DNA from 3 places in the Billgrantia desiderata genome. Region 3 is predicted to be linked to each of the others. Evidence: predicted binding sites of a transcription regulator. Region 3 holds the regulator's gene; each other region holds the start of a gene.
What was found. The regulator sigma-54, encoded in region 3, starts transcription at its own class of promoters, with help from an activator protein. The targets are predictions, from matches to a motif close to TGGCACNNNNNTTGCTNT.

Region 1: a site for sigma-54 is predicted at 1,365-1,382, ahead of C4S71_RS09350 (NarK family nitrate/nitrite MFS transporter). Genes of this name have one in related genera too.
Region 2: a site for sigma-54 is predicted at 4,279-4,296, ahead of C4S71_RS18120 (CmpA/NrtA family ABC transporter substrate-binding protein). Genes of this name have one in related genera too.

What each region holds. Positions count from the first base shown of each region.
Region 1 covers NZ_FNVC01000008.1:17,086-26,631, reverse strand. The annotation lists gene C4S71_RS09350 (NarK family nitrate/nitrite MFS transporter) at 1-1,240, opposite strand, end outside; gene C4S71_RS09345 (murein L,D-transpeptidase catalytic domain family protein) at 1,578-2,303, opposite strand; gene C4S71_RS09340 (L,D-transpeptidase family protein) at 2,499-4,109, shown strand; gene C4S71_RS09335 (hypothetical protein) at 4,182-4,448, opposite strand; gene C4S71_RS09330 (ABC transporter ATP-binding protein) at 4,920-6,779, opposite strand; gene C4S71_RS09325 (peptidoglycan DD-metalloendopeptidase family protein) at 6,875-8,629, opposite strand; gene C4S71_RS09320 (pirin family protein) at 8,861-9,546, opposite strand, start outside.
Region 2 covers NZ_FNVC01000024.1:35,453-44,998, reverse strand. The annotation lists gene C4S71_RS18140 (lipid A deacylase LpxR family protein) at 1-524, shown strand, start outside; gene cynS (cyanase) at 564-1,004, opposite strand; gene C4S71_RS18130 (ABC transporter ATP-binding protein) at 997-1,944, opposite strand; gene ntrB (nitrate ABC transporter permease) at 1,950-2,807, opposite strand; gene C4S71_RS18120 (CmpA/NrtA family ABC transporter substrate-binding protein) at 2,809-4,194, opposite strand; gene C4S71_RS18115 (sigma 54-interacting transcriptional regulator) at 4,483-6,432, shown strand; gene C4S71_RS18110 (hypothetical protein) at 6,495-6,896, shown strand; gene C4S71_RS18105 (alpha/beta fold hydrolase) at 7,084-8,019, opposite strand; gene C4S71_RS18100 (efflux RND transporter periplasmic adaptor subunit) at 8,268-9,464, shown strand; gene C4S71_RS18095 (efflux RND transporter permease subunit) at 9,464-9,546, shown strand, end outside.
Region 3 covers NZ_FNVC01000002.1:131,074-140,619, forward strand. The annotation lists gene rapZ (RNase adapter RapZ) at 1-562, opposite strand, end outside; gene ptsN (PTS IIA-like nitrogen regulatory protein PtsN) at 609-1,079, opposite strand; gene hpf (ribosome hibernation-promoting factor, HPF/YfiA family) at 1,086-1,394, opposite strand; gene C4S71_RS02945 (RNA polymerase factor sigma-54) at 1,503-2,924, opposite strand; gene lptB (LPS export ABC transporter ATP-binding protein) at 3,102-3,827, opposite strand; gene lptA (lipopolysaccharide transport periplasmic protein LptA) at 3,835-4,362, opposite strand; gene lptC (LPS export ABC transporter periplasmic protein LptC) at 4,359-4,979, opposite strand; gene C4S71_RS02965 (KdsC family phosphatase) at 4,993-5,550, opposite strand; gene C4S71_RS02970 (KpsF/GutQ family sugar-phosphate isomerase) at 5,574-6,530, opposite strand; gene C4S71_RS02975 (calcium/sodium antiporter) at 6,622-7,569, opposite strand; gene C4S71_RS02980 (ABC transporter ATP-binding protein) at 7,711-8,523, shown strand; gene mlaE (lipid asymmetry maintenance ABC transporter permease subunit MlaE) at 8,520-9,302, shown strand; gene mlaD (outer membrane lipid asymmetry maintenance protein MlaD) at 9,340-9,546, shown strand, end outside.

The DNA.
Region 1 (9,546 bases), on a different contig from region 3:
CCAGCACCAGCACGATCAGGCCGAGGTAGAACAGGCCTTGCTGATAGGTGATGGCTTCGCTGCGGAAGAGGAAGGCGGCAGCCACGGCACCCACATTGCCACCGGCACCGACGATGCCGGCCACCGCGCCCAGGGCCTTCTTGTTGATGAAGGGCACCACGCCGTAGGTGGCACCTTCGGCCATCTGCACGAACAGGCTGAACACCAGCATGATGCCAATGGCGTACGACAGCACGTGCATCTGCGAGAAGGCCACCAGGGCAATGCCTTCGCAGATCAGGGCGATGAACAGCCAGCGCACGCGCCCCTTGAGGCCACCGTTGCGGGCAAACAGGTCGGAGAACACGCCGCCCAGGGTGCGGGCGAAGACGTTCATCAGCCCGAACAGACCGGCGATCATGCCGGCGGTGGCCAGGGTCAGGTCGAAGTGATCGAAGAAGTAAATGGCGGCGATGTTGTTGATGGTCAGCTCGACGCCGAAGCAGATGGCATAGACCACGAACAGCGCCCACACGCGGATGTCCTTGGCGGCGGACATGAAGCTCTTGCCGGCACTGTTCTCGCCGTTGGCGGGGGGCAGCTCGCCACGTGCGCGCAGCTCATCGAAGTTGCCGTTGGGAGCGTCCTGGGTGAACAGCCAGTAGCCGATGCCGGTGGCGAACATCACCACACCCGGCACCACCATGGCCAGACGCCAGCCCAGCGTCTCGCTGACGCCCAGCATCAGCAGCCCGGAGAAGATCAGCGGCATGACGATCTGCGTGGTGCCGCCGCCCAGGTTACCCCAGCCGGCGCTGGTGGCGTTGGCCGTGCCCACCACGTTGGGGGCAAACATCATGGTGGTGTGGTACTGGGTGATGACGAACGAGGCGCCGATGGCGCCGATGGCCAGGCGCGCCAGCAGGAAGGTCTCGAAGCTGTTGGCGAAGCCGATGCTCATCACCGGAATGGAGCCCAGCACCAGCAGGCCGGTGTAGGTCTTGCGCGGCCCGATGCGATCGCACAGCACGCCGATCAGCAACCTCACGATCACCGTGATCAAGACCGAGGCGATGATGGTGTTGCCGATCTGGGTTTGGGTCAGGTTCAGGTCTTCGCGCACCACCGCCATCAGCGGGGCGATGCCGAACCAGCCGAAGAAGCAGATATGAAAGGCGAACCAGGAGAAGTGGAAGGCACGCATCTGTGGCGTGCGCAGGCTCAAGAGACGAATTCGGTTCGCCTTGTTGAGAATTTCCATGGGCTATGACCTCGTACGGATTGTCGATACATGAGTTCGCCCTTCTCCGTTGAAGGTCAGGTCTGACGCACTCGTACTTCCCCTGGAAGCCTGGTCCACGCCTACCCGGCAATTTGATTCATATCAAGCAATCCGTTTGCCATATTCTTTTGTTGTTCAGTTAAAACATCGAGTTATGGTTTGATGGGTGGATCGAAGCTCGTACGATCCTGGAAGAGAATGGCAAGAGAGCGGCAGGAGAGTCGCCGCAGGGTGGCAAGAATGGTGCAGTGCCGCACGAAAATGCCCCCTGCTGGTGCTAGGGGGCGAGATCAGATCGGCAGGTTTTCAGCTCGTGTCAGTACATGGCCAGTTGGGTGGCGTCACGCTCGCAGCTGAGGAAGGCGGAGTTTTCCAGCCATTCGGGATCGGGGTAATAGGCGAACAGGTAGTGGTCTTCCTTGATACTGTCGATCAGCGGATAGGTCACTTCCTGGCGTACCGCCGGGCAGCCGTGGCTGCGCCCCAGCCGGCCGGTCTGGCGGATGAAGGCCTCGCTGACGTAATCGGCGCCGTGGATCACGATGGCACGCTGATAGGCCAGGTCGTTGACGCCTGGCTCCAGCCCCTCGAGACGCAGGGAGTAGCCGTTGCGTCCATAGTAGCTGTTCATGGTGCGAAACAGGCCGAGGCTCGACTGATAGCTCTCGGGGGTGTTGGAGAACACCGTGGCCTCGGCATCGCCCGAGCCGCGGCCGTGAGAGACCAGCTCCTCGAACATCAGGCGCTCCTGGGCCAGGTCGAAGACCCACAGGCGCGGCTCGACGGAGGGGCGGGAGAAGTCGATGACGGCCAGGCGCTCGGCGTCGGGCTGGGCACAGGCCAGGGCCTGGGCGGCGAGCTGAAGCACATGCGGGTCGGCGCCGGGAGCCAGCTCGGTCAGAGTCTGGCCGAGCGGAACGTAAGTGGAATACGAAAGCCCCGCCTGGCTCAGGAAGTTGCCGGCGTGGGCGGTGGGCAGGGTGACCAGCAGAGAGGCGGCCAGGGTCGAGAGCGTAAGTCGTAGCGTCGGTAAAAAGCGCATCGGCATGCCTATGGCGTTGAAATAGCGCAGCGGCAGCACCGCTAGCGGGGTAACGTAAAGAGAGGTGATGGGCTCGACTGGCTTGCAGCCACGGGCCAGGCACTATTATGAAGAGAGGGGCCAGGAAGGCCAGACCAGCCATCAACGGAGCAGGGGTTATCGATGCGCTTTATTACACGGATGGGAGTACTGGTAATGCTGCTTGCCTCCATGCCGGGAGCCTTGGCAGAGGAGCGAGCGCGACAGTCGAGCGTTGACGATGCGGGCGACAGGCCGAGTCTGTCACGTGCGCTGGCCGACGAGAGCGAGCTGCTGCAAGCGTTTTATGCTCGGCGCGACCATCGGCCGGCCTGGCAGGATGAGGAAACGATAGCCGGGCTCGTTTCAACGCTGCGGGCCCTGGAGCAGGACGGCCTGACCCCCGAGGATTACCGTCCCGACGAGATAGAGGCGGAGTACCGCAACGTGCGCGACGAGGACGCGGACAGCGAACGGCAACTCCGCTACGAGCTGTTTGCCAGCCGCATGTTGTTCACGGCGCTCAAGCATCTGCAGCGGGGCAAGGTCGATCCCCAGTCGCTGAGCGCGGATTGGGAGGTGCCGGTGGAAGCGCCCGACCTGGATCTAGGCGCGATATCGGATGCCATTGACCAGCAGCAGTTCGAACGCATTCTGGAAGAAGCGCGGCCGCCCTATACGCCCTATCTACGGCTGCGTGAAGGGCTGGCTCGCTATCGCGACATCGAACGGCAGGGCGGCTGGGAGCGGCTGCCGGAGCGCGATAGTGCGCTGCGTGTGGGAGATGACGATGACGACGTCGCGCTGCTGCGCGAACGTCTGGCCGTGGCCGGTGTGCTCGAGAACGGGGCGCCCGGCGAGGGGGATGAAGACAACGGTGTCGCTTCCGGGGAGAGGCGCGAAACCGCCGACCCGCGGCGCTTCGACAGCGAACTGGAAGCGGCAGTGCGCCGTTTCCAGCGGCGGCACCTGCTGGAGCCCGACGGCATCGTCGGACGTCAGACGCTTGCGGCGCTCAACGTTCCCGTCGAGCGGCGCATCGATCAGATCCGCCTCAACATGGAGCGTGCCCGCTGGCTGCTGCACGGCCTGCCCGAGGCCTACGTGCTGGTCGACATCGCCGGCTACGAACTCAGCTATTTCCGGCCCAACGGTGAGGTCTGGCGCTCACGTATCGTGGTGGGGCAGCCCTATCGGCGTACGCCTTCGCTGCGCTCCGAGATCACCCACATGACCGTCAATCCCACCTGGACGATTCCCCCCACCATCCTGCGCCAGGACGTGCTTCCGGCAGTGCGTCGCGACCTGGGCTATTTATGGCGGGAGCGAATTCAGGTGCTCAGCCCATCCGGGGAGCCGCTCGACCCATGGCGGGTCGACTGGGACAACCCCGGCAACATCGTGCTGCGCCAGGCGCCGGGCCCGCAGAATGCCCTGGGACTGCTCGCCATCCGCTTCCCCAACGATCATATGGTCTATCTGCACGACACGCCGGCCCAGGGCAACTTCTCGCGCCAGCAGCGTGCTTTCAGCTCCGGCTGCATCCGCGTCGAGAACATTCGTGAGCTGGCCCAACTGCTGTTCGACGATACCGACAGCGATCACGACATCGAGGCGCGCATCGACAGCGGGGAAACGCGCAACGTCTCGCTCGCCAACCGCATGCCGGTCATCCTGCACTACTGGACCGTCAACCCGGACGACGACGGCGCGCTCTCGTTCCGCCCCGACATCTACGAGCGTGACGACGAGCTGCTGCATGCATTGGATCGCCCGCTGGCCCTGTGAGCCAGCGAGCGTGCCCTGTGAGCCGGCGGGCATAAAAGAAAGCCCCGGCCACGTCCTGTGGCCGGGGCATGGCTAAGCCAGGCGTGCCCCGCAGCGCGGACAGACCACGCGAGGGCTTTCGCTTGCAGCGGTGGCAGCGCCGGAAATCGCGACGACGTCACTCTTGGCGGAGGCGATGCGTTCCGGGTTGGTCGGTACCAGCTTGCCGCGCTCCCAGCGCAGGCCGATGTCCTTGAGCATGCGTGGGTCGCAGTCGCGTAGCAGGGCATCGCGGCGACGGTTGGCGTAGTGGGCGCTCACGGCGCGCAGCAGACGACGGGTAGTGCGAAGTAGTGCCATGATCTCGGTCTCCTTGAGTGGAGGCCGGGAACTTGTGCGCGACGGGTGGGAAAAATGCTATCCAGGCTTGGCCGCGACAAGTGCCGCGGCCAGCGTCCTTCAGGTGTCGTCGTTTCGACGGCCGGCCCACGGCAGCAGCAAACGGGTACGCATCGCGTTAATGCCTACGCGATGTTGCCGATTTGCCTTGTTGCCTGGAAGTAGCCAGCGCATGAGGAACGCTTCTCGATGGGTAATGAACGATGGATTGTGCCGCATCGACGATGCGACTCTTTTCTTATAGACAATCGCTCAACAAGCGTCAACGGATACAGGGAGGGTTTTTCTAGGGAAGCGCTGAACAAATCGACGAGCGAGATGAAGCACAAGGCGCACGGAGCACAGGAACCGGAGCATATGGGGTATATGTGAGGATTCCGAGCACCGCGCAACGCAGTGATTCGCTCGCGCAGGCATTTGTGCAGTGTTTCCCTAGCGATAGCCTTCCGCCTGCAGCCGGAAAAGCCTGGCATAGCGGCCGTTCTGTGCCATCAGGCTGGCGTGGTCGCCACGCTCGATGACCTTGCCGTCGTCGACAACGAGGATCTGATCGGCGGCACGCACGGTGGAGAAGCGGTGCGAGATGAGGATAGTCATCTTGTCGCGGCGGTGCTCGCGGAAATCGGCGTAGACGGCCGCTTCGGCGGCAGCGTCCATGGCCGCGGTGGGTTCGTCGAGCACCAGGATGTCGGCGCTCTCGCGCATGTAGGCCCGCGCCAGGGCGATCTTCTGCCACTGGCCGCCGGAGAGCTCCTGGCCACCCTTGAACCAGCGGCCGAGCTGGGTGTGATAGCCGCCGGGCATGTGGCGGATGAACTCATCGGCCAGGCCGCGCTCGGCCGCCTCCTGCCAGCGCGCTTCGTCACCGAAGGCCTCGACGTCGCCGGCGCCGAGGTTCTCGCCCACCTTGAGCTGGTAACGCACGAAATCCTGGAAGATCACGCCGATGCGCCGGCGCAGGGTCGCCACGTCCCATTCGCGCAGGTCGCTGCCGTCGAGCAGGATGCGGCCTTCGCTGGGTTCGTAGAGTCGTGTCAGCAGCTTGATCAGCGTGGTCTTGCCCGAACCGTTGGCGCCCACCAGCGCCAGGCTTTGCCCGGGCGCGAGATGCAGCGTGATGTCTTGCAGCGCCGGCCGCTCGGCGCCGGGGTAGGTGAATCCCACCCGCTCGAAGCGAATGCCGTCGCCGGGGCGGTCGCCCTGGGTGAGGCGGCCGGGTTCGGGCGTCACCGGCTGTTCCAGGTACTCATAGAGATTCGACAGGTAGAGGTTGTCCTCGTACATGCCGCTGATCGAGGTGAGGCTGGCCGAGAGCGCCGCCTGGCCCTGCTTGAACACCATCAGGTACATGGTCATCTCGCCCAGGGTCAGCGTGCCGGAGATCGTTTCCGCTACTACCCAGGCATAGGCGCCGTAGAAGGCCAGCGTGCCGAGCAGGCCGAGCAGAAAGCCCCAGCTCTCGCGGCGAATGGTCAGGCGACGATCCTCGCCGTAGAGGGTGTCGAAGATCTTGCGATAGCGCTCCAGCAGCAGCGGCTCCAGGCCGAACAGCTTGACCTCCTTGATGCTGTCCTCCCGGGCCAACACGGTTTCCAGGTACATCTGCATGCGGGTCTGGGGTGAGCGCCAGCGGAACAGGCGGAAGGCGTCGCCGGAGAACTTGGCCTCGGAGACGAACACCGGCAGGGCACCGAGCACCAGGATCAGGATGGCCCAGGGCGAGAACTGCACCAGCAGCACGCCGAAGCTGACCAGCGAGATGGCGTTCTGCAGCAGCGAGAAGGTCTTGTTGACCAGCCCCAGCGGGCGGATCGAAGCCTCACGGCGCGCCCGGGTGAGCTTGTCGTAGAACTCGGAGTCCTCGAACTGGGCAAGCGACAGGGTGCCTGCCTTCTCCAGGATCATGACATTGACCTTCTGGCCCAGCAGCGCCCGCAGCAGTGACTGCTGGGCCGACAGGCCGCGCTGGGCCAGGGCGATGGCGGCGATGACGCCGGCTTCCGCCAGCACGTAGCGCAGTACCGGCCAGGCGCTCTCGAAGGTGAGGGTGGCGCCGGTCTCGCGGTGATAGGCCATGGCCTCGACCACGGCATCGACGATCAGCTGGCCGATCCAGGCCGCCACTGCCGGCAGCACGCCGGCAACCAGGGTGCAGACTGCCAGCCCCAGAGTGAGAGGGCGGGAGGTTTGCCATACCAGGGCCAGTGCGCGGCGGCTGTAGCGGAACACGCCGAAGAAGGCGGTCAGGCGATTGCCACTGGCTGGCGGCGGGGCTGGAATGGCGCGGCGCATGGGTTAGCTGAAGACGGCCTGGGAGAGATGTTCAATGAACGACGCCCTGCGCTTGGGCAGGGCGTCGTTTGGCGTGCATCGTCGACGATACCGGGTCAATCGTCGTCGCGCTCGGCGCTGGTGCTGGCCTGTGCCACTGCCGTACCGGTCTGGCCGGAGCGCAGCGTGGCGAGCAGCGGCTCGGCCTGGCGCTGGAAGGCCATCAGACGTTCGCCTTCCAGGCTCTTGCTTTCAGGCAGATCGACCTTCATGGCATCTACGGCGTTGTTGTTGACGATCACCTCGTAGTGCAGGTGAGGGCCAGTGCTGCGACCGGTATTGCCCGACAGCGCGATGCGCTCGCCCATGGAAACGCGGTCGCCGCGGCTCACGATGGCGCGAGACAGGTGGAGGTAGCGCGTGCGATAACCGTTGTCATGACGGACCACCACGTAGCGGCCCGCCACCGGGTGGTTGCCCACCTTTTCCACGCGACCGTCGGCCGGTGCGATGATCGGTGTGCCGATGGGCATGGCCCAGTCGGTGCCGCGGTGCGGGCTGACTCGCCCGGTGACCGGATGAGTGCGGCGCGGATTGAACCCCGAGCTCATGCGATAGCTACCCTCGAAGGGGTAGCGTGCGAAAGCGGGGTCGAGGCTCTGGCCATCCGGCGTGTAGAAGTTGTTGTCGTCGCTGTTACGTACCAGGGTCAGATCCATGCGCGCCCCGGTGTACTGGATTGCCAGCACGCGGGAGTCGAAGCTGCTGCCGTCGATGATGTCGGATTCGACCAGCACCTTGAATTCATCGCCGCGGCGAGTGTCGCGCCGGAAATCGAGTTTCTTCTCCAGCAGCCGTGTGACCTGGGCCACCTCGGTGCTGGAGAGGCCGGTGGACTGAGCGGAACGCGCAAAGCTGCCGCTCACGCTGCCGGCGAACAGACGCTGCGTGGCCTCGCCGGCACGCTCGATGGTGGCAACGTCGAAACCGTCCTCGTCGCGCTCGAGCAGAAAACCTTCCCGCGCATTGCGCATCACCCGCAAGGCCAGCAGGCGGTCCTGCTCGTCGAGCTGATATTCGAAGGTGTTGCCGACCCGCCAATGGGTCAGCAGGCGCTTGTCCGGCAGGCTGTCGAGCAGGCGCATGGCCTCGCTGTAGCCCAGGCCCAGTTCGTTCTGTGCCAGCACGGCGAAGGTGTCGCCCTGCTCTACGGTATAGGTACGCCACTCCGGCACGAAGGGCTCGGCGGCAGCGATCTCATGATCGAAGAGGATCGGGCCGTCCTCGAACAGCGCCAGCTCTTCGTCAGGATAATCTTCATAGGAGGTGGCATCGTCGAAGGAGGAGGCATCCGTGGCGGCAAGCGCCTCGTCATCGGTATGAATGTCGTCGAGCATGCCGCTGGCCAAGGTGCCGATCACCATGGCGATGTGCAGTGCGCCAGGATCGAGTTCCGTTGTCAGTTCGATACCGCCGTCAGCAGGCGTGGTGGCGGTATCGAGCTCGGCAGCGGCCCTGACGGGTGTGGGCTGTGGCGCCTGTTCGGCCTGGGCCATAGCGACCCCGGAAAGGTCGATGATCTCGGTCGGCTTGAGCTGGGAAAGCGGGATGTATTCTCGGGTGGCATCGATGGCCTGAGTGGCGATCTCGATGGCATCGGCGACAGAGTAACGATCACTGTTGAGTGCGGGGAGGCCTGGTTGAGCCTCGGGCGACAGGGGGAACAGCACGGTTTCGGGAACCTGACCCTGACGCTGGGAATTCTCTACGACGGTAACGATCTTTTGCGCGCCCAGCACGGTCACCATGGTGGCAACGGGTAGCAGCAACAACTTATGCGTGCGGGGCAGCGAATGAAGGATTCGCAACATTGGTATCGGCCATAAAAAAAGATGACAAGAATATAAAAAGGCATGGGAACCTTAACCCATGATATATGGCCTGCATAGACTGTACGTGCATACAGCAAGGTGCGCCCCGGCGCCTCACTGGCGAGACCCCGGGCCGTCAAGTGTTGTCGAACACTGTTCAACAATTTGCATTGAACGTGAAGAAAAGAAGGAAGACAACCCCCTTTAGGTAACTTTTACTGAACCGACTGTTCAGTCGGTGAAGGTGCCGTTGCGGTAATCGCGCAGGGCCTGTTCGATCTCTTGGGCGCTGTTCATCACGAACGGGCCGTAATGCGCGATCGGCTCGCGGTGTGGCGTGCCCGCCAGCAGCAGGCACTGGGCGCCCGTCGGGCTGGCAAGCACCAGCGACTCCCCGGGGCTCAGCCTGGCCAACTGACCGGCGCCAACGCTTTCTCCTTCGATCTGCAGGGCGCCCTCGAAGACATAAACGGCCAGCGTCTCGCTCGGCGCCGCGAGTGCCAGCTGGCCGCCGGCTTCGAGTCGGACATGGGCCACGCCGCCATTTCCCGCCAGGGCGTCCAGGGGGCCTGACACGCTCTCGCCTTCCGGCGTCGACCAACTGCCACCGAGGGCAATCAACTCCGCCTTCTCCTTCAGCAGGCGCGGCATTTCGTCGCTACGCACGTCGCGATAGCGCGCCGCACTCATCTTCTCCTGCGCCGGAAGGTTGAGCCACAGCTGAAACCCATGCAGCCCCTGGCTGTCGGTGAGCGGCATTTCCGAGTGCACGATGCCGCGCCCGGTGTGCATCCACTGCGCATCGCCGGCCTGGATGGTGCTGCTGTGCCCCAGGTGATCTTCGTGAGTGATACCGCCATGCACGATATAGGTCAGCGTCTGAATGCCGCGGTGCGGATGCGGCGGGAAGCCGCCGA
Region 2 (9,546 bases), on a different contig from region 3:
TCACCAACAGTCAGCGTCCCCGCGGCTGGTCTCACCAGCTGGGCAACGAGCCCATCCTCAACCTGGGATATCGGCGCCACTGGTGGCAAAGCCATTCGCTGGGGTGGCTGGAGATGCAGCACGGCCCGGGCGTGTCGGCCTCTCTCGGCAACCTGCTGGTTCAGGCCGACGGGGGCTACGGCCTGCGGTTCGGCCGCGGGCTGGATGCCAGCATGGGCTGGCCCTCCCTGAGCATAGAGCGCGGCGGCTATCGACAGGTTGCCACCTCGCCGGGCAGCGGCTGGAATGTCTTCGCCGCGCTGCAGGGGCGCTACGTGGCGCACAACCTGCTGCTGGACGGCAACACCGTGCGCGACAGCCACTCGGTCGACCGTCGCGAGTGGGTCGGCGACGCCGTTGTCGGCGTGGCGCTGACCTGGGAGCGCTGGGAGGTGAGTCTGGCCCACGTGTGGCGCAGCAAGGAGTTCGAGGAGCAGCAGAACAGCACCGTGCACGGCGCGCTGTCGCTCAGCTATCGACTGTGAGGGGGACGCTGGCCGCCTGGGCGGCCAGCGTGATCCCGCTTACCAGGCCTTGTAGGGCAGGAACTTGCCGTTCAGGGTAAGCAGTACGCGGTCCCCCTTGGGGTCCTCGATCTTGTCCATTTCCATGGTGAAGTCGATGGCGCTCATGATGCCGTCGCCGAACTTCTCCTGGACCACGTCCTTGAGGGTCTCGCCGTAGACTCCCACCACCTCGTAGAGGCGATAGATGAAGGGGTCCTGCGGAATCGCTTCATCCCAGGCCTTGGTGGGGAAGGCCTGCAGCGCCTCGGCCACCTCCGTGTCCACCTCCAGCACGTCGCACAGCTTGTGAGCCACCGCTCGGCTGGCACTGTTCATGCCGTAGCAGGCCGAGGCGGTCCACACCGGCGACATGCCGATGGCACTGCCGATATCGTCCCAGCTCAGCTTCTTGCGGGCCTTGGCGGCGAGCAGGGTGTGGCGCATTTCGAGCTTATCCATGATGTTTCTCCTTGGCGCTGAGGTTGACCAGCTTGGGTGAGGCGGATGCCGGCGCATCGGCCTTGTGGTACGTGGCCGGGGCGCTTGCCTCGGCGACGGGGTTTACCGGCCGTGGATAGTGCAGGCCGCGTGAATCCTGGGGGAGCGTGCGCAGGTCGCTGGCGCGATTGACCAGGAAATCGACCAGGTAATTGCGCAGGGTGTAGAAGTGCGGATGCTTGACGATCTCGCCGCGGGAGCGCGGCCGCGGCAGGTCGATCTCCACCGCCTCGGCGATTCGTGCCTCGGGGCCGTTGGTCATCAGGAAGATGCGGTCGGCCAGCAGGATCGCCTCGTCCACGTCATGCGTGATCATGAACACGGTCTGGCGGTCCTGGCTCCAGATCTTGAGCAGCTCGTCCTGGATCACGCCCCGGGTCAGGGCATCCAGCGCACCGAAGGGCTCGTCGAGCAGCAGCAGCTCCGGTTTGGTGGCGAAGGCCCGGGCGATGCTGACCCGCTGGCGCATGCCGCCCGAGAGCTGGGCCGGCTTGCGCGTGATCACCTCCTTGAGCCCGACCATCTCCAGGTAGTGCAGGCTGTGTTCGGTGACCTGGCGCTCCTTCCACTCGGGCCAGCGGGCGCGTACGCCGAAGCGCACGTTCTCCAGCGCCGTGAGCCACGGCAGCAGGCTGTAGTTCTGGAACACCACGCCGCGCTTGAGACTGGGGCCGTCGATCTCGCGGCCATCCATGATCATGGCGCCGTCGCTCAGGCTGTCGAGCCCGGCCAGGGCGTTCATGATGGTCGACTTGCCGCAGCCGGAGTGGCCGATGATGCAGACGAACTCGCCCTTCTGCAGCTGAAAGCTGACGTTCTCGAAGACCGTGAGATCCGCGCTGCCCTTGGCGCCGGGAAAGCGCTTGGCGGCCTGCTGGACTTCCACGAAGGCATGACTCATGGCGCTTACTCCTGATAGGTGACCAGCCGGGCGATGGAGGAGAGCGCGAGGTCGAGCAGCATGCCCACCACGCCGATCACTAGAATCGCGAAGATCACGCTGGTCAGGTCGAGGTTGTTCCATTCGTTCCACACGAAGTAGCCGATACCGGTGCCGCCCACGAGCATTTCGGCGGCCACGATCACCAGCCAGGCGATGCCGATGGAGATGCGCATGCCGGTGAGGATGGTGGGGGCCGCGGCCGGCAGGATGACCTTGAAGGCCGTCTTCAGTGGCGACAGCTCGTGGGTACGGGCCACGTTGACCCAGTCGCGGCGCACGCCCGCCACGCCGAAGGCGGTGTTGAGCAGCATCGGCCAGATCGAGCAGATGAAGATGACGAAGATGGCCGAGGCCTCGGCGTCACGAATGATGAACAGGGCCAGCGGCATCCAGGCCAGCGGCGAGATCGGCCGCAGCACCTGGATGTAAGGGTTGAGCGCACGGTACATCAGCGGCGACATGCCGATCAGGAAGCCCACGGGAATGGCGATCACCGCCGCCATCAGATAGCCGGTGAGCACCCGGTAGAGCGAATAGCCGAGCTGTATGCCGATGCCCTTGTCGTTGGGGCCGGCGTCGTAGAAGGGGTTGGAGAGTTCGACCCAGGCGCGCTCGAGAATCGCCGAGGGCGGCGGTACCCGCGCCGTCTCGTCGGCCCCGCCCATCAGCAGCTCGTACTCGCTGAGCTCCTCGCCGCCGCCCAGCACGGGTGCACGCTCGAGGCCTTCCCACAGGCCCAGGCCCACGACCAGCAGCAGCACGGCCAGCAGCGTGGCGCGGGCGTTCAGGCTCAGTTTCCATTCGGTGGTGGTGCGGTCCATGTCAGCTCCTCCTCAGCGCGAAGCTCTCGACGTAGGCCTCGGGCTCGGTGTAGTCGAAGGTCTTGCCCATGATCTCGAACCGGCGGGCGTTCTCTTCCGGGGCGTCGTAGCCCAGTTCGCGCATCACCTCGCGGGCATCGGTGGCGAGATAGACGTCGCGGGCGATCTGCTGGTAGTCGATGTCGCCGTTGATGTAGCCCCAGCGCTTCATCTGGGTGAGGATCCATATCGCCATCGAGTGCCAGGGGAAGGGGTCGAAATCGATGCGATCGGGCACGTTCTGCACGCTGCCCAGGCCGTCGGCGAAGCGCCCGGTCAGCACCTGTTCGATCACCGTCACCGGCTGGTTGAGATAGGCGGCGGGGGCGATGGCCTCGGCGATCTCGGCGCGGTTGGCCGGGTCGGAGGAGTACTGGGTGGCATCGACGATGGCGCGCAGCAGGGCGCCATAGGTGTTGGGGTTCTCGCGAGCGAAGCGCGCGCTGGTGGCGAAGGCGCAGCACGGGTGGCCGTCCCAGATCTCCTTGGTCAGCAGATGGATGAAGCCGATCCGCTCGTAGACCGCACGCTGGTTGAACGGGTCGGGGGAGAGGAAGCCGTCGATGTTGCCGGCGCGTAGGTTGGCGACCATCTCGGGGGGCGGAATGACGCGGATCTGGATGTCCCGATCCGGATCGAGACCGTGCTCGGCCACGTAGTAGCGCAGCAGAAAGTTGTGCATCGAGTACTCGAAGGGCACGCCGAAGGTGAAGCCGCGCCACTGCTCGGGGTCGCGTTTGTCCTGATGATCGTTGTGCAGCACGATGGCCTGGCCGTTGACGTTCTCGATGGCCGGGGCGATGAAGTGCCGCGAACTGGAGCCGGCGCCCAGGGTCATGGCCAGCGGCATCGGCGTGAGCATGTGGGCGGCATCGAAGCGGTCGTTGAGCGAGTTGTCGCGGATCAGCGCCCAGCCCGCGGCCTTGATCACGTTCACGTCGAGACCGTAGCGTTCGTAGAAGCCCATGGGGTGGGCCATGATGATCGGCGTGGCGCAGGTGATGGGGATGAAGCCGATGTCTAGCTGGCTCTTCTCCAGCGGCCCCAGGCTCTCCTGAGCGGCGGCCTTGATCGCGCCCAGCGGCAGGATGGTAGACAGCGCTGCCGCCACGGTACCGCCGCCGACCAGCTTCATGAACTGGCGGCGATGCATGTCGCTGTGGCCGAAGATGCCGCGTACCAGAGCGCTCTCCACGACGCGATCCATCATCGCCTCGCTGTCGCGGGGTGCATCGTCAGGGTCTTTGGCGCGGGAGGTCGAGCACTCGCCGCAGCCGCAGTGGCGGCCATGGACCAGCGACTGTCGATGATCGAACGGGTTTCCCAGACTGTTGTGATCGTTGTTCATGTGGTTCCCCTCGAGAACGCAGGTGATCGATTGCCTGCACTCGCCTGGTGCATGGGGACAAGGCGTGCGGGCACTCTCCGTTACCTAGCGATTGCTGTGCCACCTGCCGCCTCCCTGGCTTTACCCTTTCAATAACAAGGTGTTGTGCGGATCCAGGGGCGAGGAGAAAGAGGGCGCCGGGCGTGACGATTTTTCGTCATTGACGATATCTCGTTGCTTTCTCGACGAAATCTCGTCATTGGTACGCCGCTTGTATGAACCTGGGCAGGCTTTCCCAGGAGTTGTGCCATGTCTCTGCCCCAGGTGCCGGACCGTTTCGCCTTCGAACAGGCGCCCATCGCCATGCTGCAGGTCGACCCCCGGGCCGACCGGCTGCTGGCCGCCAACGCCGAGGCGTGTCGCCTGCTGGGTGCCGGCTTCGAGCGGCTCGCCTCACGCCCCTTCAGTCACTGCCTGGGACCCTCGCTGCCGATGTGGGTGGCCTTCAGCGACGAGACCCTGCAGCGCTCGCCGGCCTGGTCCGACGACCTGCTGCTGTTCGACGTACAGCGTGCCCCGCGGCGGGTGGAGGTGTACGGGCAGGCGCTGGACGAGCATTGCCTGATGTTCGGCGTGATCGAACTCGACAAGGCCGAGCAGCGCCGGGCGCGGGCCGAGCTCTGGCGGCGCCACCGCCGTGGCCATGTGGGCTGGGAGCGGGTCGAGCAGGTGTTCGAGCGCATCGAGCGGCAGAACCAGCTGATACTGGGGGCCGCCGGGGAGGGCATCTACGGGCTCGATGCCGAAGGCCGCACCACCTTCGTCAACCCGGCCGCCGAGCGCATCCTGGGCTGGAGCAGCGAAGACATGGTCGGCCATGACGCCCACCAGATGTTCCACCACACCCATGCCGACGGCAGCCACTTCCCGGTACAGCAGTGTCCGATCCACGCCTCCTTCAGCGACGGTCAGGTGCATCGGGTCGACAACGAGGTGTTCTGGCACAAGAACGGCGAGGCGATCCCGGTGGAGTACACCAGCACGCCGATCTTCGAGACCGGGCGGCTGGTGGGCGCCGTGGTGCTGTTCCGCGACATTCGCGAGCGCAAGCGGGCCGAGCAGCAGCTGCGCGATGCCCTGGCCGAGGTGGAGTCGCTCAGGCAGCGCCTGGAGCTGGAGAACCAGTATCTGCAGGAGGAGATCACCGCCGAGATCAACCATCGCGAGATCGTCGGCGAGAGCCCGGCGGTGGCCCACCTGGTGCGGCAGATCGCGCTGGTGGCGCCCACCGACGCCAACGTGCTGATCACCGGCGAGTCGGGCACCGGCAAGGAGCTGATCGCCCGGGCGATCCACGCCGGCAGCGGTCGCAGCGACCGGCCGCTGATTCGCGTCAACTGTGCGGCGATTCCCCGCGACCTGTTCGAAAGCGAGTTCTTCGGTCATGTGAAGGGCGCTTTCACCGGTGCGGTGAGCGATCGCCCGGGACGCTTCGAGCTGGCCGACGGCGGAACCCTGTTCCTCGACGAAGTGGGGGAGATACCGCTGGAGCTGCAGAGCAAGCTGCTGCGGGTGCTGCAGGATCAGCAGTTCGAGCGCGTCGGCGACGACCGCACCCGGGAGGTGAACGTGCGTGTGATCGCCGCGACCAACCGTGAACTGGGCGAGATGATCGCCGCCGGCCAGTTCCGTGAAGATCTCTACTTCCGCCTCAACGTCTTTCCCATCACCTCGGTGCCCCTGCGCGAGCGAATCGGCGACGTGCCGCTGCTGGCCAACCACTTCCTGCGGCGCGCCTGTCAGAAGTTCAACAAGCCCGGCATGCGCATCCCGCCGACGCAGATGGAAGCGCTGAAACGCTACCCCTGGCCGGGTAACATCCGCGAACTCGAGAACGTGATCGAGCGTCAGGTCATCGTCGCCCAGCGTCGCGACCTCGCCTTCGAGGAGCTGCTGTCGACAGCGGGCGCCGACGCCCTGGCACTGCCGAGTTCGACGGCGCCGCTCGGGCGGGTGGGGGCTGCGGAGGTACGCGAGCCGCAGACCGAGCAGGAGATGGCACGGCACCTGCGCGCCAATGCGATAGCCGCTCTGCGTGCCTGCGGCGGCAAGGTCTCGGGGCCGGGCGGTGCGGCAGAGCTGCTGGGCCTGCCGCCGACCACCCTGCGCTCGCGGCTCAAGGCCTGGCGTATCGAACCGCGGGATTATCAAGCCGAGCCGCCGGGCTATCGCACCTCGCCGCGGGGCCATCGCATCTAGCCGGGAGCGCCTCTATGCCTATACTGGAAGCCTGAGCGGTGACGACGCCGGGGGAGAAAGCGATGCAGGCATCGATCAAGCGCTGGTGGGGTGGTGTCGGCGGGCTCCTGCTGGCGGGCTGTTTCGCGGCCGGCTCTAGCGCCTGGGCCGCGTCGGATGAGGTCGTGGCCGACACCCGCGGGGCACTCTTCCTGCCCGTGCAGCACCCGCTGGCCTGGCACCGTGAGCACTGGCGTCAGCGCCGCCAGTTCGACCCTACGTTCACCATCGAACTTCCCTGGTTCCTCTTCGACCCCTACCTGCGTTGGGGCTACGCTCCGCGGCCGGACGAACCGGAGCGACCCGCTACCATCACCCCGCGCGAGCGCGGAACCATCTGGCGCGACGACGTGGTAGGAACGGGCAGCGGGGAGCGGCTGGAGGTGCATCCCGAAGGGCGGATACTGCGCAGCCGGCCACGTTAGGGAAACACTGCACAAATGCCTGCGCGAGCGAATTGCTGCGTTGCGCGGTGCTCGGAATCCTCACATATACCCCATATGCTCCGGTTCCTGTGCTCCGTGCGCCTTGCACTTCATCTCGCTCGTCTATTTGTTCAGCGCTTCCTTAGCGCCGCTTGGAACCAACTCGCTTTACGGTTGCTAAAAAGGGTTAGTCGGCGCTCTTCAAAGCGGTGCTCCGCCTGGCCCAGGCGATCAAGCGTTGCCACCAGCCTCGCTCGGCGTGCTGCGCATGGCGTGCTGATTTCTGTGGGGGGCGGGTGAGAAATTCAGCGATGGGGGCTACCTGGCTGCTACGGTCGAGCATTGGCGCATGGCCGCAGCCGGGAACTTCCAGAGTAACCAGATCGGGCTGTGCCTTGGCCATGCTCACGACACTCTCGGCATCCAGCAGCGGCGATTCGGCGCCGCGTATTACCATCAGCGGGCAGTCGATCGCTCGCCAGTCGGCCCAGGTGTCGCGTGGTGTGTCGTTGATGAATTGTTCGGCGATGCGGGGATCGTAATGGTAGGTCCAGCTGCCGTCAGGCAGACGCCTTGCGCTGCCAAGTGCCAGTCGACGCCAGGCTTCGTCTCCCTCGATGCCGAAACCGTGATAATGCTCGGTCAGCTCGGCTTGCAGCTGAGCGAAGGTGGTAAAACGATGCGGCCTGCCGAAATAGAGTGCCAACTGCATCAAGCCTTGGGGATTCAACTCGGGGCCGACGTCGTTCAGCACCAGACGTTCTATGCGATGCGAGCTTTCGGCTTCGGCAGCCAGGAGCATTCCCAACAGCCCACCCATCGAGGTTCCGACCCAGGGCGCTCGCTCCAGTTCGAAGTGATCCAGCACGGCCAGTGCCACACTCATGTAACTGCGATAGAGATAGTCTCGCGACGGAATGGGCGACCAGCTCGAAAGCCCTCGGCCGGGGGTGTCTGGAGCCAGCACACGCCACTCAGGACCGAGTATGCGGGCGAAATTTTCGAAATCGCCACCGTGGCGTGCCAGTCCATGCCAGGCGATAACGGTTTTCGGCGCCTCCGGGTGCCAGATGCGTACCGCTATCTCCAAGTCTTTCAGCGTGACCAGTTCCATCGCATCCATCTGTATCGGCCTCCTCCGTCGCCACCTTATGCTGCTTTGCAGCATAGCCTGTTTTCTCGGCCCTCACCTTGCCCAGGGGAAACGATGTAAACGGGGTAGGCTAGTATACATACAAGGTTGTAGATATAATCCGGCGCCAGCTAACCACCTGCCATGCGACCCCTGCTACAAGGCGTGTTGCTCTGACGAACCACGATATCCAGCGGAGATCCAATATGCATTTGTCACTTCCGGGAGCGCGCCTTCCCGTGAAATGGATACTGGCTGTCGGCCTCTTGGTCTCCCTGCTGACAGGGTGCGAGCAGAATGGAAACGACGGTGCCCCCGCTGGCGCTGGCGGACGTCCACCGCCCGACGTCTACGTACAGCGCGTGGAGCCGCGTTCGGTTGACGTGGTGGAGGAGTACGCCGCCCGCGTGCGCGGCTCGCGTGAAGTGGAAGTGCGCGCTCGTGTGCAGGGCATCCTGGAAGAACGACTCTATACCGAAGGCCAGGTCGTGGAAGCGGGCGAGCCGCTGTTCCGTATCGACCCTGAGCCGTACCAGATCGAGCTGCAGCGGGCTCGGGCGGAGCTGGCCAATGCCCAGGCCGAGCTGAACCAGGCTCAGCGCGAGTGGCGGCGTATCTCGACGCTGTTCCAGCAGAACGCCGTCAGCGAGCGCGAGCGCGACTCGGCGCTCTCCGCTCGCGAGCTGGCCGAGGCGCGCTACGCTCTGGCCGAGTCCGGCGTGGCCACTGCCGAGCTCAACCTCGACTACACCGAGGTACGCGCGCCGCTGGCCGGCATGACCGGGCTCGAGAGTTTCCCCGAGGGCAGCCTGATCGAGCGGGGCACACTGCTGACCACAGTGACCCAGCAGGACCCGGTGCACGTGCGTTTCTCGCTGCCCGAGGGCGATGCCGCTCTGCAGCGAGCGGCCCGGCGCGCCCTGTCCGCCAACGGCCAGTCCGAGCAGCGTGAGGCGCTGCTGACCCTGCCCGACGGCCACGCCTACGAAGAGAGTGGAGTGGTGGACTTCACCGACAGCACCATCGATCCGCGTACCGGCAGCGTGTCGGCCCGTGCCGTGTTCCCCAACCCCCAGGGAGAAGTGGTACCGGGGCAGTTCGTGCGTGTTCGCGTGCTGGTACAGGAGCTCGAAGACGTCTTTCTGATTCCCCAGCAGGCGGTGGGACAGGGGCCCCAGGGAGCGCGTGTCTTCATCGTCGAAGACGACACCGTTCACGCGCGGAGCGTGGAGCTCGGCCCCGTCGTCGACGGACGCCAGGTGGTGCTGACCGGCCTCGAGGCCAATCAGCGCATCGTGGTCAACGGTCTGGTGGGCTTGCAGGATGGCATGCCGGTTCGGGTCAATGAATTGAGCCCCGAAGAGGCTCAGCAGGCGGCCGAAGAGGCCGAGGCCTCAGCGGCGGAAGCCGAAGCCGAGACCGACGAGGAGGCGTAATGCTCAGGTTCTTCATCGACCGGCCGATCTTCTCCTCGGTCATCTCGATCATCATCGTGCTGGTGGGTACGGCAGCGCTGCG
Region 3 (9,546 bases):
CGTCGAACACGATATCGGCGTCCAGCGGTACGCCGCCCTTGAAACCGAACGACTCCACCGTGAGGGTCAGTTGGTCGGCGCGATGGCTGGCCACCTGTTCGGTGATGCGCCCGCGCAGGTCGTGGACCGAAAGCCGCGAGGTATCGATGATCAGGTCGGCCAGGTTGCGAATCTCGCTCAGCGTCGTGTCTTCAGTCTCGATCGCCTCGCTCAGGGTCATGTCCCGGTCGCGGGTCAGCGGGTGCCGGCGCCGGGTGGCGGAGTAGCGCTCGATCAGGATTCGCGCATCGGTGGTGAGGTAGACGATCTGGCAGTCGACCTGCTTGGCACGCAGCTCCTCCAGCAGCCTGGGGAACCGTTCCAACGCATGAGGAAGATTGCGTGCATCGATGCTTACGGCGATGCACTGCTGTACCGTGGGTGAGCCGCGCAGTTCATCGACCAGGGAGCCGAGCAGCATCGCCGGCAGGTTGTCGATGGCGTAGTAGCCGATGTCTTCGAGCGCCTGCAGTGCGATCGACTTGCCGGAGCCTGAGCGGCCGCTGATGATCACAAGCTGCATTACGTTTCTCCTGATCAGGGGCTGGCCGAGCGGCTGGGGATGGCGGTCAGGCCGAGGACTGTCGTCGAATGGCGCCGATGAGACGCTCGTGAAGTTCGCGCTGGCTTTCGCACTTGCGCAGTTGCGAACGGGTCTCGGCATCGTTCATCACGCCGGCGACCTGGCTCAGCAGCGACAGATGCGTGTCGTCGGCCTCCTCGGGTACCAGCAGCACGAAGACCAGATCGACCGGCTCGCCGTCGATGGCGTCGAAATCGATGGGCTCGGCCAGCTTGAGGAAGGCGGCGACTGGGCTGTGACAGTGCGGGCTTCGCGCGTGCGGGATGGCGACGCCGTTGCCGATGCCGGTACTGCCCAGCCGCTCACGGCCGATCAATCGGCCGAAGACCTCCTGGCTGTCGAGGCTCGGGGTGTTCTGCGCAATGAAGGTGCTGAAGAACTCCAGCACCCTCTTCTTGCTGCCCCCGGGAACGTCGAACAGCGCGCGCTCAGGGGGCAGTATGTTTTCCAGTGTCATGGCAACTCAGCGAATGCCGGCGCCCTGGGCGCGGGCCTGGGCCTTTTCCTTGTGCTTGACCAGTTGACGATCGAGCTTGTCGGTCAGCGCATCGATGGCGGCGTACATGTCCGGGTCGGAGGCTTCGGCATGCAGATCGGCACCGGCGGCATGCAGCGTGCAAGCGGCCTGCTGGCGCTCCTTCTCGATCGAGAGGGTGACCTGCACGTTGGTGATGTTGTCGTAGTGCCGTTGGACGCGGTTGAGCTTTTCGCTCACGTAGTCACGCAGGGAATCGGTCAGTTCAACATGATGGCCGGTAATGTTGACTTGCATGACGAGCTCCTTCGTCCTTCGAGTGGTGGTTTGATTGTAACCCTTTTTGCCTCCTTGCAAACCCCTCCGAACGACGCTCTTGTCCGGCGTCAACGCTGCGCGCCGAGTTCAACGAAAGCGCTTGCGTTCGCTCGAGGAAGGTATTCCCAGCGCTTCACGATACTTGGCCACGGTGCGGCGCGCCACCTGAATGCCGTCGTCGGCCAGCAGCTCCACCAGACGACTGTCGGAGAGCGGTTTGCGCGGTGGCTCGTCGGCGATCAGCTTGCGAATGCGGGCGCGAATCGCGGTGCTGGAGTGAGCATCCCCCTCGCCGTTGCCGCCAACGTGGCTGGAGAAGAAATACTTCAGCTCGAACACGCCGCGCGGCGTGTGGATGAACTTCTGCGTCGTGACCCGCGAGATGGTCGATTCGTGCATCTCCACGGCCTGGGCGATGTCGGCCAGTACCAGCGGCTTCATCGCCTCCTCGCCCTGCTCCAGGAAGTCGATCTGGCGGGCCATGATCTCGCGCCCCACTCGCAGCAGGGTGTCGTTACGGCTGGCCAGGCTCTTCATCAACCAGCGGGCTTCCTGCAGGTGATCCTTGAGGAACTGGTTGTCCTGACTCTTGTCGGCGCGGCGCACCAGGGCGACGTAGTCGGGCTGGATGCGCAGGCGTGGCAGCGCTTCGGCATTGAGCTCCACGCGCCAGCCGGACTCGTCGTGATAGGCGACCAGGTCGGGGGTGATGTAGTTGCTGCCGACCTCGGCATAGGCGCTGCCAGGGCGCGGGTTCAGCGAGCGCACCAGGGCAATGGCGTCGTCGAGGGCCTCGTCGTCCAGGCTCAGGCGCCGCTTGAGCAGGCGACGGTCGTCGGCGGCCAGGGCTTCGAGGAACTGGCGCACCAGGCGGCGTGCCTGGGGCAGCAGGGGCGTATCGTCGGGCAGGGTGGCGAGCTGCAGCATCAGGCATTCGCGCAGGTCCCTGGCGAACACGCCGGTGGGTTCGAACTGCTGCAGGCGCAGCAGCACCTGCTCGACCTCACGGGTAGGCAGCCCCTCGAGGCCCTGGCGACGCAGGCCGTCGCGGATCTCTTCCAGCGGCTGGGTCAGGTAGCCGGTGCCGTCGACGGCATCGATCAGGCTTTCGGCGATCTGCCGCTGACGCTCGTTCACATCGATCATCGCCAGTTGCCACATCAGGTGGCCGGCCAGCGTCTGTCCCGCGGCCTGGCGTTCGAAATCGGGGCCTTCGCCGGTGGCGCCGCCGGCGCCGCTGCCATGATCCGGATAGGTATCCGTCCAGTCGCTGTCGGTGGAGAGCTCGCCGGGAATTTCGCTGGCCCAGTCGTCGCTCTGGGGCTCGCTGACGGCTTGTTCGCCGAAGCCGTCGTCGAGCTCGAGCATGGGATTGGACTCGAGGGCCTGCTGGATCTCCTGGCGCAGGTCCAGGGTGGAGAGCTGCAGCAGCGCGATGGCCTGCTGCAGCTGTGGGGTCATGGTCAGCTGAGTGCCGACTCGCAGTTGCAAGGATGCTTTCATGGCCATGAGAATAATGGGCTCATCTGCCGGAAAGACTCTACCCTAGACTGGCCGACGATCACTTGCAAGAGCGCAGAGCTGCAATAAGCATGCCATCGGCAATATTCATGCCCGTTAGGGAATTTTAATGTAAGATCATGCTCTTGTTTGTTGGGTCGGAATGCGCTATGGGCAGGGGCGCTGCTATAGACGGAAGTCTTCGCCGAGATAGACTTCCCTTACCCGACGGTTGGCCAGAATGGCCTCGGCATCGCCTTCCGCGATGATCTGACCGTCGCCGACGATATAGGCCGAATCGCAGATATCCAGCGTCTCGCGGACGTTGTGATCGGTGATCAGCACGCCGATGTCGCGGGCCTTGAGTTGGCGGATGATGCCTTTGATCTCGCCCACCGAGATCGGATCGACGCCGGCAAAGGGCTCGTCCAGCAGAATGAAGGCCGGCTCGGTGGCCAGCGCGCGGGCGATCTCCACGCGCCGCCGCTCACCGCCCGACAGGCTCATGCCGAGGTTGTCGCGGATGTGCGTGACGTGAAAGTCCTGCAGCAGCTGCTCCAGGCGCTGATGACGCCCTTGTCGATCCAGATCCTTGCGGGTCTCCAGGATGGCCATGATGTTGTCGGCCACCGAGAGCTTGCGGAAGATCGAAGCCTCCTGCGGCAGGTAGCCGATGCCCGCCTTGGCCCGCTCGTGCATGGCGCTCTTCGAGAGGTCGAGGTCGTCGATGCAGACGTTGCCGGCATCGGCCTTGACCAGGCCCACGATCATGTAGAACGAGGTGGTCTTGCCGGCTCCGTTGGGGCCGAGCAGCCCCACCACGCAGCCCTGCTCGATGGAGAGGCTGATGTCGTGCACCACGCGCCGGCGTTTGTAGCTCTTCGCCAGGTGGCGGGCGTGCAGGGTCTTCATCGCCATCTCAGCGCTCCGGTTGCAGGGTCATGCGGATACGCTGGCGTCCTTCGACGCCTTCGCTCTCGGCGCGGGCCTGGACCACGCGACGGTCGAGGAAGTACTCGAGATAGCCGCCATCGAAGGTATCTCCGCCCTGGTGCAGCTCGGCACGGTCGATCAGCTCGACGCGGCGTTCGGCGGCGTGATAGATGACGGTGCGTCCCCAGCCGCGTACCACGGGTTGGTCGGGATCGGGCTGCTGCTCGAGGTAGGCGCGCTCGCCGCGGGCCGTGGCGCGGGAAAGCTCACCGGCCGCATTGCGCCGGAGTTCGACGCGGTCGCCGGTGATGCGCATGGTGCCCTGGCGAATGTCCACGTCGCCGGTGTAGACCGCCGTGCCGGCAACGTCGTCGAGATCGAGCCGGTCGGCTTCGATATGAATGGGCTGATCGGCGTCGCGCTGCTGGGCCATGCTCGCGGCAGGGCTCCATGCCAGGCCGATCAATGCCAGGGTGAGCAGCGTGCGAGGCGTCGACGGCTTGCATCGCTTCATGGCGTGAGTTCCTCCAGGGTGACGGGGTCGGCCTGTCCCGGCTGAGCGCCTTCCGGGGGGTGATAGCCGCGCACATTGTCGGTCAATCGTGCCCGGTTGTCATGGATCCAGGCGTCGAAACGTTCGCCGCGCATGTGCTGCGGCGGCTGCTGCAGCAGCGCCGGCGTATCGCTCCAGGCGTGTCCGACGTTGGCGTCGTAGTGCAGCACCTCGGTGTCGAGCTGCCAGCGCTCCTCGGGGGCGAAGAGACGGGCGTCGCCGGTAAGCGTCAGCGGGTTGCCACCCGGGCCGAGCCGCCCCTCCTGGCCGCTGGCCACCCACAGCCGGCCCTCGCGGTCGATCAGGTGCGCCAGCGGCGTGACGGCGCGTGTCACGTCGTCGTGGGGAGTGTGTACCAGGCGCGGGCTCTCCAGCCGCTGGTGAGCGCGGCCTTCGATATCGAAGCGCGTCAGGCGGGCCTGCTCAAGGAAGTAGTCGGGCTCGCCGGCTTCGTCGGTGGGTACCGGGCCGGGGGGTGGGGGCTGCCATGGGTCCAGCCAGGTGATCAGGCCGCCCAGCGCCAGCAGCAGCAGAAACAGCCAGAGACGGAACGAGGGGCGCGGCAGACGACGCAGCATCGGCGGGGCGACCTCAGCGCTTGCCGTGCAGGTAAGTGTCGATCAGGGCGTCGCGATGCCCCTGCGCCTCGAGCAGCAGATCGCAGATCTCGCGCACTGCGCCATGGCCGCCGCTGCGCTCGGTCACGTGATCGGCCAGGGCACGGATGTAGGGCGGGGCGCCGGGCACGGTGATGCCGACACCGGTGCGTTGAATGGGCGCCAGATCGGGCAGGTCGTCACCGCAGAAGGCGACCTGCTCGAGTTCGAAGCCCTTGCGATTGCACAGCTCGCGCAGCGTGGCGAGCTTGTCCTCGCAGCCCTGAAAGACGTGGTCGACGCCCAGGGCGGCAGCGCGATGGCTGACCATGGGCGACTCCCTGCCGGTGATGAAGGCAACCTGCAGTCCGGCGCGGCGCAATAGCTTGATGCCCAGGCCGTCCTGGGTATGGAACGCCTTGATCTCGACGCCGTCGGCCTGGAAGTAAAGCCGCCCGTCGGTGAGCACGCCATCCACGTCCAGGGCGAGCAGGCGAATCTTGCGCAAGCGGTCGAGCAGACGCGGGTCGAGGGTCGAGGTGGCGAGCGCCATGGGCTCTCCTTGTCAGAGTGAAGTCAGATCACGCCGCTTCGCAGCAGGTCGTGCATGTGCAGGGCACCGATCGGGTGGCCTTCGTCATCGACCACGGCCAGCGCCGTGATCAGGTTGTCTTCCATCACGCGCACCGCTTCGGCGGCCAGCACGTCGGCGCTGATGCGCTTGCCGGGACGGGTCATGACGTCGTCTACCGTCAGCCGGCTCAGATCCTGGTGCTGATCGAGCGTGCGACGCAGATCGCCGTCGGTATAGACACCGATCAATTGATTCTGCTCATCGACGACGCAGGTGAAGCCGAGGCCCTGGCGGGTAATCTCGAGCAGGGCGTCGCGCAGGGGGCTGCCCAGCGGTACGCGGGGCAGCCGGTCGCCCTGGTGCATCAGGTCGCCGACGCGCAGCAGCAGGCGCTTGCCCAGGCTGCCGCCCGGGTGCGACATGGCGAAGTCCTCGGCGGTGAAGCCGCGTGCCTCGAGCAGTGCCACCGCCAGCGCATCGCCCAGCGCCAGGGCAGCGGTGGTGGAGGCCGTCGGCGCCAGATCGAGCGGGCAGGCCTCGCGTTCGACGCCGGCATCGAGATGGGCATCGGCGTGACGAGCCAGGGTCGAGTCGGGGCGTCCCGTCATGCTCACCAGCGGCGTGCCGATGCGCTTGAGCAGCGGCAGCAGGGCGGTGACTTCTGCCGTCTCGCCGGAGTTCGACAGGGCCAGTACCACGTCGCCGGGGGTGATCATGCCCAGGTCGCCGTGGCTGGCCTCGCCTGGATGCACGAAGAAGGCAGGGGTGCCGGTGCTGGCCAGGGTAGCGGCGATCTTGCCGGCGACATGGCCCGACTTGCCCATGCCGGTCACCACCACCCGCCCCTGGCAGGCGAGTATCAGCTCGCAGGCACGGTCGAAGTGGCTGTCGAGGCGTCCGGCCAGCGCGGCGACGGCCTGCTCCTCGATGTGCAGGGTGCGGCGGGCGCTGGCCCGCATGGGCGAGTCCTCTGCCGCTGGGGCGTTCTGATCTGTCGGCGTTGCAGTGTCGTTGGTCATGCGCTGATTGTTGTCCTTTGCGAGGAATCGCTCAAGTGGCACCGCCGGCGGCCGCGGCCAGCCAGGTCAGATAGACCAGGTAGATGCCCAGGAAGAGCGCGCCGGGCAGGCGCCCGAGCCGGCCGTGGCGGAACCACAGCAGGAGCATGCCCATGCCGAGAGTCAGCAGCAGCATGATCGGAAAGTCGCGGCTGGCGGCGGCGGGGTCGATCGGGCCGGGCGCCAGCAGGCCGGGAATCGGCAGCACGGCCAGTAGGTTGAACAGGTTCGAGCCGATCACGTTGCCGATGGCCAGGTCGTGGTGGCGCTTGATGGCGCTGGCAATGCAGGCGGCGAGCTCGGGCAGGCTGGTGCCCACTGCCACGATGGTGAGGCCGATGATCAGTTCGCTGACCCCCAGGCCGCGGGCCAGCTCGCTGGCGCCCCATACCAGCGTGCGCGAGCTGAGCGCCAGCAGGACGAGCGTGAAGGCCAGCCAGGCGAGAGCCTTCTGGAGCGTCATCGCGGGTATGGCGTCGTCCGCCGGAGCGTCGGGAGTGTCGGCACGCAGCAGCCACCACAGGCTGAAGACCAGTAGCAGGCCCAGGAACAGTGCGTCGAAGCGTCCCAGGATGCCGTTGGCCAAGGCATAGCCGGCCAGGCCGGTGGCGCCCAGCAGCAGGGGCAATTCACGCCGGACCATCGAGAAGCGTATCGGGATCGGGCGAATCAGGGCGGTCATGCCCAGTACCAGGCCGATGTTGGCGATGTTGGAGCCCAGGGCGTTGCCCGTGGCCAGGTCGGGCAGGCCATCGAGAGCGGCAAATACCGCTACCACCATCTCGGGGGCCGAGGTACCCAGCGCCACCACGGTCATGCCGACCAGCATGGCGCTAAGCCCGGTGCGACTCGCCGTGGCGGCAGCGGCATTGACGAAGCGGTCGGCGCTCCACACGAGTACGGCAAGGCCCAGGGCGATCGCGATGGCAGGCAGCAGCATGATGAAGGGTCGCAGCTAGGATACGAGGTGGCACATTAGACGTCTTCGGTGGCTCCGGTGCAAGCGACAGGGCGTGCAGGCTGGCGCCGGGCGGCATGATTAGGATACGATGTTCGATAATTCTTTCTTGGACCTTGCAGCATGATCGAATCCCCCCTCGTGGAGGTGAAGGGCCTGCACTTCTCACGCGGTGAAAAGACCATTTTCAGCGGCGTAGAACTGCAGATCCCTCGTGGCAGGATTACCGCCATCATGGGGCCCAGCGGCACCGGCAAGACGACGCTGCTCAAGCTGATCGGCGGCCAGCTCACTCCCGATGTCGGTCGCGTCCTGATCGACGGCCATGACGTGCATGAGCTGTCGCGCAAGGCGCTGTTCACCCTGCGCCGCCGCATGGGCATGCTGTTCCAGAGCGGGGCGCTGTTCTCCGACCTCAGCGTGTTCGAGAACGTGGCGTTTCCGCTGCGCGTGCACACCGAGCTGCCGGAAGCGATGATCCGCGACCTGGTGCTGATGAAGCTGCAGGCCGTCGGGCTGCGCGGGGCGCGCGAACTGATGCCCGCCGAACTGTCAGGGGGCATGGCGCGTCGTGTCGCCCTGGCCCGCGCCATTGCGCTGGACCCCGACCTGGTACTTTACGACGAGCCCTTCGTCGGGCAGGACCCGATCTCCAAAGGCGTGCTGGTACAGTTGATCAAGACCCTCAACGACGCTCTGGGACTGACCTCGGTGGTGGTGTCCCACGACATCCCCGAGGCACTTTCCATCGCCGACTATGTCTATGTCATCGCCGACGGCCAGGTGATGGCGCAGGGTACTCCCGCCAGCCTGGACGTGGACGAGGACCGACGGGTCAGCCAGTTCGTGCACGGCGAGCCGGACGGCCCCGTGCCCTTCCACTACCCGGCACCCGAGTTCTTCCGCGACATCCTCGACCTGGAGGGGCGGCCGTGATCGCACACATCCTGAATCTGGGGCGCCGCGGCTGCGACGTGCTCGAGGCGCTGGGTCGCTCGGGCCTGTTCCTGGCCCAGTCGGCGGTCGGCGTGCCGTCGCGGGAAGGGTGGTACCTGTGGCTGCGCCAGATGCACTTCGTCGGCGTCCTGTCGATCGCCATCGTGCTGGTTTCCGGCCTGTTCATCGGCATGGTGCTGGCGCTGCAGGGCTACACCATCCTGGTCGACTTCGGTGCCGAGCAGGCACTGGGCCAGATGGTGGCGCTATCGCTGCTGCGCGAGCTGTCGCCGGTGGTGGCGGCACTGCTGTTCGCCGGGCGCGCCGGCTCGGCGCTGACCGCCGAGATCGGCCTAATGAAAGCCACCGAGCAGCTCACCAGCATGGAAATGATCGGCGTCGACCCGCTGCGCCGGGTGGTAGCGCCCCGGCTGTGGGCCGGCTTCGTGGCCCTGCCGCTGCTGACCATCGGCTTCAGCGTGGTCGGCATCTACGGCGGCTATCTGGTCGGTGTCGAGTGGCTGGGCGTGTTCGAGGGCTCCTACTGGGGCGGCATGCAGTCCAGCGTCGCCTTCATCGGCGATGTCGGCAACGGCATGATCAAGAGCATGGTGTTCGCCCTGGTGGTGACCTGGATTGCGGTGTTCCAGGGCTACGACCTGGTGCCGACCGCAGAGGGCATCTCCCGCGCCACCACGCGCACGGTGGTCTACTCGTCCCTGGCCGTACTGGGCCTCGATTTCGTTCTAACGGCGGTGATGTTCGGAGGGTTTTCCTGATGGTTGAGCGGCGCCTATCGCGCGATGGAGAGGCAGGATGAAGCGCAGCAAGACAATGGAGCTGGGGGTCGGCCTGTTCATGCTGGCCGGTATCCTGGGGTTGCTGTTCCTGGGGTTGAGGGTCAGCGGGCTGACCTTCAACATGCCGGGCGACACCTTCCGGCTGGAGGCCAACTTCGCCAACATCGGCAGCCTCAAGCCGCGCGCACGGGTCACCATGTCGGGGGTGACGGTAGGGCGGGTC